2 linked regions of the Methylomagnum ishizawai genome follow. The protein of the gene in region 1 binds, or shares a complex with, the protein of each later gene. Links are inferred from orthologs where the notes say so. Each region holds a gene or a part of one and is shown on either strand. Other genes may lie near its edges. The genes, in order: K5658_RS11700 and smc.

What was found.
Region 2: the proteins of K5658_RS11700 (region 1) and smc are in contact, whole or in part, in a crystal structure (PDB 3ZGX), measured with the Bacillus subtilis proteins. The link is inferred for Methylomagnum ishizawai from one-to-one orthologs.

The regions. Positions count from the first base shown.
Region 1 is NZ_AP019783.1:2,577,005-2,580,151, forward strand. Bases 1-2,835 are described here. They hold K5658_RS11700 (segregation and condensation protein A), read right to left. Parts: upstream 1,912-2,835; coding sequence 1,090-1,911; downstream 1-1,089. Other genes in these bases: rluB (23S rRNA pseudouridine(2605) synthase RluB), read right to left, coding at 1-532; scpB (SMC-Scp complex subunit ScpB), read right to left, coding at 489-1,088; K5658_RS11705 (site-2 protease family protein), read right to left, coding at 1,921-2,607; K5658_RS11710 (L-threonylcarbamoyladenylate synthase), read right to left, coding at 2,630-2,835. Outside these bases: more of K5658_RS11710, read right to left, coding at 2,836-3,147. UniProt on the Bacillus subtilis protein: Participates in chromosomal partition during cell division. May act via the formation of a condensin-like complex containing Smc and ScpB that pull DNA away from mid-cell into both cell halves.
Region 2 is NZ_AP019783.1:248,896-253,299, forward strand. The notes cover bases 15-4,106. They hold smc (chromosome segregation protein SMC), read left to right. Parts: upstream 15-396; coding sequence 397-3,906; downstream 3,907-4,106. Other genes in these bases: queF (preQ(1) synthase), read right to left, coding at 15-224; K5658_RS01055 (DNA-methyltransferase), read left to right, coding at 3,903-4,106. Also shown: more of queF, read right to left, coding at 1-14; more of K5658_RS01055, read left to right, coding at 4,107-4,404. UniProt on the Bacillus subtilis protein: Required for chromosome condensation and partitioning.

The sequences.
Region 1 (3,147 bases):
GCCGCCCGAGCATGGCTTCGTCGATATTACCCAGGACGCGCACGGCGTATTGGCGCTCGATCTGGTGGGAAGGGTGCATCAGCCGGTTGGCGAGTTCACCATGGGTGGTGACCAGCAGCAACCCTTGGGTGTTGATGTCCAAGCGGCCTATGGCGATCCAGCGCCCGCGTTCCGGCCTGGGCAATTGGGTGAAGATCACCGGACGGCCTTCCGGGTCGCGGCGGCTGACCACTTCCCCGGCGGGTTTGTGGTAGAGCAGCACCCGGGTTTCGGCCTGGGATTTCCGGGCGAGGTCGATGGGGCGGCCATTGACGGTGATGCTGTCGTCCGGGCGGCAACGCGCACCCAGTTCGGCCCGCTGCCCGTTGAGGGAAATGCGTCCATCCTTGATCCATTGCTCGATTTCCCGGCGCGAACCCAGGCCCAATTGGGCCAGCACTTTCTGGATGCGCTCCCCGGCCTGGTCGGCGGCGGATGGGGTCTCCGGCTCAGGCGTCCGGTGCTGCGGTTGGGATCGTGGGAATGTGCGCATGGGAGGGTTCCTGTTCATTGGGTTCCTGGGGGCTGTCGAGCCGGTCGATGAACGCCTGCAAAGGCGGTAGTTCGCTCAGGCTTTTCAGGCCGAAATAATCGAGGAAATGCCGGGTGGTGGCGAGCAAGGCCGGGCGGCCGGGGACTTCCTTGTGGCCCACGGTCTGGACCCAGTTGCGGTCGAGCAGGGTGCGGACGATGCCGGTGTTCACCGCCACGCCCCGGATGTCCTCGATCTCGCCCCGTGTGACCGGTTGGCGGTAGGCGATGATGGCGAGGGTTTCCAGCAAGGCCCGCGAATAACGGGCCGGGCGCTCCTCGAACAACCGCGACAGCCAGGGCGAAAAGGCCGCCCGCACTTGCAGGCGGTAGCCGGTCGCCACCTGTTTCAATTCGACCGGGCGGCCTTGGCAGTCCTCGGCCAGCGCGGCCAAGGCCGCTTGCAAGGCTTCCGGGCCGGGCTGTTCCAGTTCGCCGAACAGGCCCAGCAATTCCGCCTGGCTCAGGGGCCGGCCCGCCGCCAGCAAGGCCGCTTCGATAATGTGCTTGAGTTCCATCCTAGTCGGCGACCGGGGCGGCGGCGCGGATTTGCAAGGGCCCGAGCGGTTCGTCCTGGAGGATTTCGATCAGCCGCTCCTTGGACAATTCCAGTATAGCCAGCAACGCGACCACGGCACCGGGACGGCCTTCGCCGCGTTCGAACAATTCCTGGAACGGCACCAGCGCCTGTGTTTTCAGCCTCCCCAGGATGCCCGCCATCCGCTCCCGCACCGACAAGGGTTCGCGCTTGATCTGGTGGCGGGTGAGGCGGTCGGCCCGGCGCAGCACGTCCTGGAACGCCAGCAGGATTTCTTGCAGCGCGACTTCCGGGTAGACCTTATCGACCTGGATGGCCCCGGTGTCGGCGGACACCTCGTGGACATCGCGCTCGCAGCGCGGCAATTGGTCCAGCGCTTGCGCCGCCAGTTTGTAGCGCTCGTATTCCCGGAGGCGGCGGATCAAATCGGCGCGGGGGTCGTCCTCCTCGCTCTCGGCGGCGGCGGGTTTCGGCAGCAACATCCGGGATTTGATCTCGGCCAGGATCGCGGCCATCAGCAGGTACTCGGCGGCAAGTTCGATACGCAGCACGGCCATCATGTCGATATAGGCGATGTATTGGCGGGTGATATCGGCGATGGGGATTTCGAGGATCGACAGGTTCTGCCGCCGGATCAAATACAGCAACAAATCCAGCGGACCCTCGAACGATTCCAGGATCACTTCCAGCGCGTCGGGCGGGATATAGAGATCGGTCGGCAGGTCGGTGACGGGGTTGCCGTTGACGATGGCGACCACCTCCACGGGCGCGGCGCTGTCGCCCGGCGCGCTATGCTCGCTCATCGGCGGACCTTAGCCCCCCGGTCCCATCAATTGGTACAGGATGCCGTAGGGAATCCCGGCATAGAGCAGCGATTGGTTGAGCAACAGGTTCATCGGTCCGCCAAGCAACATCGACAGCGCCGGGGTCGCGATCAAGATCAACAGGATCACCAAGCCGTATTGTTCCAACTGGCCGTAGCGGTAAGCCCATTTGTCCGGCAGCAGGCTGGTCATGATGCGTCCGCCGTCCAGGGGCGGCAGCGGCACCAGGTTGATGAGCATCAGCATCAGGTTGATGTAGATACCGGCGGCGGCCATGTAGATCATCGGCAGCGAGTAATAACGGTCGCCGATCACATGCGCCAGCTTGGAAATCAATATCCAGCACACCACCATCAGCAGGTTGGCCAGCGGCCCGGCCAGGGCGACCAGGCCGATATCGCGCTTGGGCTTGTGGAGCTTGCCCCAATCGACCGGCACCGGCTTGGCCCAGCCGAAGATGAAGCCGCCCAGCACCAGCATCACTCCCGGCAGGATGATCGTGCCCACGGGATCGACATGCTTGAGCGGATTGAGGGTCAGGCGTCCCAGGCGGTCCGCCGTCTTATCGCCGAGCAGCTTGGCGATCCAGCCGTGGGCGACTTCGTGCAGGGTGATGGCGAAAATCACGGGCAAGGCCCAAACGGCGAAACGCCCGACCGTGGTGAGTTGTTCCATGGGGATAGTGGCAAATCAGCGGTTAAAACAAGCCGTCAACGGTGCCCTTGCCCTGCCGGATCAGTTCCGGGCGGGCCTCGGTGAAACCGATGATGGTGGTGGGTTGGTAGGCCACCGGGCCGGCGTCGAGGATCAGGTCCACCTCTTTTTCGAGGCGGGCGCGGATGTCCTCGGGGTCGCTCATGGCGTCTTCGTGTCCTGGGAGGATCAGGGTGGAACTGAACAAGGGTTCTTGGAGTTCTTCCACCAAGGCCATGGTGATGGGATTGTTCGGGAGCCGGATGCCGATGGTCTTGCGCTTGGAGTGCTGCAAGCGCCTGGGAGTTTCGCGGGTGGCCGGCAGGATGAAGGTGAAGGGTCCGGGGGTCAGGGTCTTGATGAGGCGGAAGGCTTCGTTGTTGATCTTGGCGAAGGTGGCGATTTGCGAAAGATCGATGCAGACCAGGGTGAAATTATGCGCGTCGCCGAGTTGGCGGATGCGGCGGATGCGTTCGAGGGCGTCCTTGTTGTCGAGTTGGCAGGCGAAGGCGTAGCCGGAAT
Region 2 (4,404 bases), 2.3 Mb from region 1 along the record:
TGGAACGCGCCCTCGTCGCGGAACGACCAGGCGTAGAGCTTCAAGGACTTCAGTTCCACGCACAACTGGTCCGGCACGTATTCGAGCAGGAGGGTGGCGAAATCCGGCTGGCCGGTCTTGGGGCACAGGCAGGTGAATTCGGGGACATCGATGCGGATGGTGTAATCGCGGCCCGGTTGGGGATTGTCGAAGGTTTCTAGCGCTTTGCTGGGTAGTGTGGACATGGCTCTGAATGGCTAAAAAGGCGGGAAACAAGCCCGCCAGGATGAAGAACGCCTTGCGGATTAGCCGGTTATAATAGCCGGGCCATTTTCCGCAAACCATCCGACCACGCCCACGCCCTTGTTATCCCGACCCCTCCCCCCCTTCCGGGCACCGCCCGGCCCGCGATAGCCGATGCGCCTCGAAAAAATCAAACTCGCGGGCTTCAAATCCTTCGTCGATCCCACCACCCTCCCGCTGCCCGGCAACCTGGTCGGCATCGTCGGTCCCAACGGCTGCGGCAAGTCCAACATCATCGACGCCGTGCGCTGGGTCATGGGCGAAAGCTCGGCCAAGCACCTGCGCGGCGACACCATGGCCGATGTGATCTTCAACGGCTCTTCCAGCCGCAAGCCGGTGGGCATGGCCTTCGTGGAACTGGTGTTCGACAACGGTGAAGGCAAAGCCCCCGGCGAATTCGCCAAATACCCGCAAATTTCCATCAAGCGCCAAGTCACCCGCGACGGCCAATCGGTCTACTTCCTCAATGGCTCGCGCTGCCGCCGCAAGGACATCACCGATCTATTCCTAGGCACCGGCCTCGGTTCGCGCAGCTACGCCATCATCGAACAAGGCACCATCTCCCGCCTGATCGAAGCCAAGCCCGACGAACTGCGCTCCCTGATCGAGGAAGCCGCCGGTATCTCCAAATACAAGGAGCGCCGCCATGAAACCGAACTGCGCATGGGCCACACCCAGGAAAACCTCGACCGCCTCATGGACGTGCGCGACGAAGTGGCGAAGCAACTGGAAAGCCTCAAGCGCCAGACCAAGAAGGCCGAAAAATACCTCGCCCTGCGCGACGAGGAACGCCGCCACAAACAACAACTCCTGGCCCTGCGCTGGCTCAAATACGACCAACAGGGCCAGAGCCTCAAAGCCACGTTGGCCGGTTACGAAACCCGCTTCCGCGAGTTGTACGGCGCGGGCCACGCCCTGGCCGAAACCTTGGAATTGCAACGCGCCCAGCACGACACCCTGCAAACCCAACTCGGCGAGCAACAAGCCCGCTTCTACGAACTCGGCTCCGAAATCAACCGGCTGGAACTCGCCCTGCAACACGCCAAGCAGACCCGTGACAACCTGCTGCAAGAACAAGAGCGCCTCGGCGCGGAAAAAACGCTGGCCCTGCGCGATCTCGACCAGGATCAAGCCCAACTCGCCGCTTTGCGGGAAGAACTGGCGGCGGTGGCTGTATCCCTGGAACAGACGCAAGCCGCCGAACAAGCCGCCGCCAGCCGCCGTGCCGAGGCCGAACACGCCCTGCAAGCGGCCCGCTTGGCTTTCGAGCAATCCAGCGGCGAACTCGGGCGCTCGCACAGCCAAGCCGAAATCCAGCGCGCCCGCCTCAAGCAACTAGAGCAGCAACAGCGCCAGTTGGAAACCCGCCGCGAACGCCTGGACCACGAGCGGGAAGAATTGGAAGACACGCTCCAGGCCGAAGGTTTGGAGGATTTGCGCCAGGAAACCGCCGAACTCGAAGCCGAACGCGCCGAACTGCAAGCGCGCCTGCCCGCTTTGCACAGCGCGATCCAAGCCGACCGCGCCCGCAGCAAGCAATGCCAGGAAGACCTGAACGCCCGCCGCGCCGAGCTGCACGCCCTGCAAGGCCGTATCAGTTCGCTGGAAACCCTGCAACAGCACGCCATGGGCAAGGACCGGGCCGGATTGAAACACTGGCTGGCCGAACATGCCTTGGATCAAGCCGGACGCCTCGCCGAACACCTGGACGTGGCCCCCGGCTGGGAAACCGCCGTCGAAAGCGTCTTGGGCACCCATCTCGAAGCCCTGTGCGTGGCCACCGCCGCGCCCTATCTGCCGCATCTGGCCGCCATCGGCGACGAGGCTTTGGGCTTGATCGAAACCCGCGCCGCCCCCCAAACCTCCCCCGCGCCGAAAGCCGCCCGCCTGCTGGACCGGGTGCGGTCGCCCTGGAATCTCGGGCCGCTGTTGGGTTCGGTGTATTGCGCCGACGATTTGGACAGCGCCCGCGCCCTGAGCGAAGCCATGGCCGAACATGAATCGGTGGTCACGCCCGACGGCGTCAAGCTCGGCCCCGGCTGGCTGGCCGCGCCCAAAGGCGACGACGGCAAAGCCGGCGTCCTCAAGCGCGAGCGCGATCTGCGCGAACTCAAAGCCCGCCGCGACGACTGCCAAGCCCAGGCACTCACCCTGGAACACGCGCTGGCCCAGGCCGAAACCTCGATCCGCGCCGCCGAGCAAGAACGCGAACGCCTGCAAACCGACGAACGCCGCCTCGCCTCCGAACACGCGAAGCTCAAGGCCGAACTCAGCGCCGCCGAAGCCCGCTGCGAACAAGCCAGCAAGCGCCTGCGCCAACTGGAATTGGAAACCGAAGACCTGGAAGCCCAACGCGCCGAGAACGGCGAAGAAACCGCCGAAGCCCGCGGCCTCCTGCTCGACGCCGAAGACCGCCTGGCCGAACTCGGCCCCAAAGCCACCGAACAAGCCAGCCGCCGCGCCGCCCTGGAAAGCCAGTTGCAGGAAACCGACGCCGCCCTCCGCGCCGAACGCGAGCGCCGCAACGCCCTCCACAGCCGCCGCGAGAGCCTCGCCTCCAACGAAAACCTCACCCTCAAACATTTGGAGCGGGCGCAATCCTTATACGGCCAAGCCCTGGAACGCCTGGAAACCCTGAGCCAGCGCCTCGCCGAAACCGCCACCCCGGTCGAAGCCGAGGAAATCGAGCGAGACCGCCTCATCGAACGCCGCACCGCCGCCGACCGCAACCTCAACGAACTGCGCCGCCGCGACCAAGAAACCAGCGCCGAAATCCGCCGCCTCAACGAAGCCCGCCTCCAGAACGAGCGCGACCTGGAGGCGCTCAAGGAAAAGCTGGAACAGGCCAAGCTCGAACTCTCCACCAACGAAGTGCGCTGGCAGACCGTGCGCGAGCAATTCGAGGAACTCGACGCCCGCCCGGACGAAGTGATCGCCGGACTCCCGCCCGAAGCCGAGGAAAAAGCTTGGCAACAGCGCGTCACCGAACTGGCGGAAGAAATCTCCCGCCTGGGCGCGGTGAACCTGACCGCGATGGAGGAATACCAAGCCCAGGACGAGCGCATGAAATTCCTCGACCAGCAGCACCAGGACTTGAGCCAATCGCTCGCCACCCTCAAGGAAGCCATCGACAAGATCGACAAGGAATGCCGCGCCCGCTTCAAGGACACCTTCGACCAGATCAACGCCGGTTTGCAGCGCATGTTCCCCAAGCTCTTCGGCGGCGGACAGGCATATTTGGAACTGACCGAGCGCGAATTGCTGGAAGCCGGGGTCAGCGTGATGGCGCGGCCCCCTGGCAAGCGCAATAGTTCCATCCACCTGCTCTCGGGCGGCGAAAAGGCGTTGACGGCGGCGGCCTTGGTGTTCGCCATTTTCGAGCTGAATCCCGCGCCGTTCTGCCTGCTCGACGAAGTGGACGCGCCCTTGGATGACGCCAACGTGGGCCGGTTCAGCCAGTTGGTCAAGGAAATGTCGGAGCGGGTACAATTCCTGTTCATCTCCCACAACAAGGCCACCATGGAAATCGCCCAGCATTTGGCGGGCGTGACCATGAAGGAACCTGGGGTATCTCGGATCGTCGCGGTGGATATTGATGCGGCGGTGGAAATGGCGGCGATGTGAATAAGCTTTTCAATGGCAAAGCGGCAATGGAGCAACTTTCCTTGACCGGATTCGACGAGGCACAACAAATAGGCCGGGAAACCACGCTGGTATCGTCACTCCAAGGGTTTCAATTGCAATATGAACATCCCCATGGCCGACTTTACCAAGGGGATTCAATCGCGTGGCTGTCTTCGTTGGAAACGGCCAGTATCGACTTGGTGTTTGCCGACCCGCCCTACAATATCAAAAAGGCCGACTGGGACAGTTTCGATAGCCAAGAGCAGTATATCGAATGGTCCATGCGCTGGATTGGCCAAGCCTCGCGGATACTAAAACCGACCGGCGCTCTATATGTCTGCGGCTTCTCCGAAATCCTCGCCGATTTAAAACACCCAGCTTCCAAATACTTCAAGCATTGCCGTTGGTTGATTTGGCACTACAAAAACAAAGCCAACCTAGGCAACGACTGGGGACGCTCCCATGAAAGCATCCTGCATTTCCGCAAATCAGACCAAT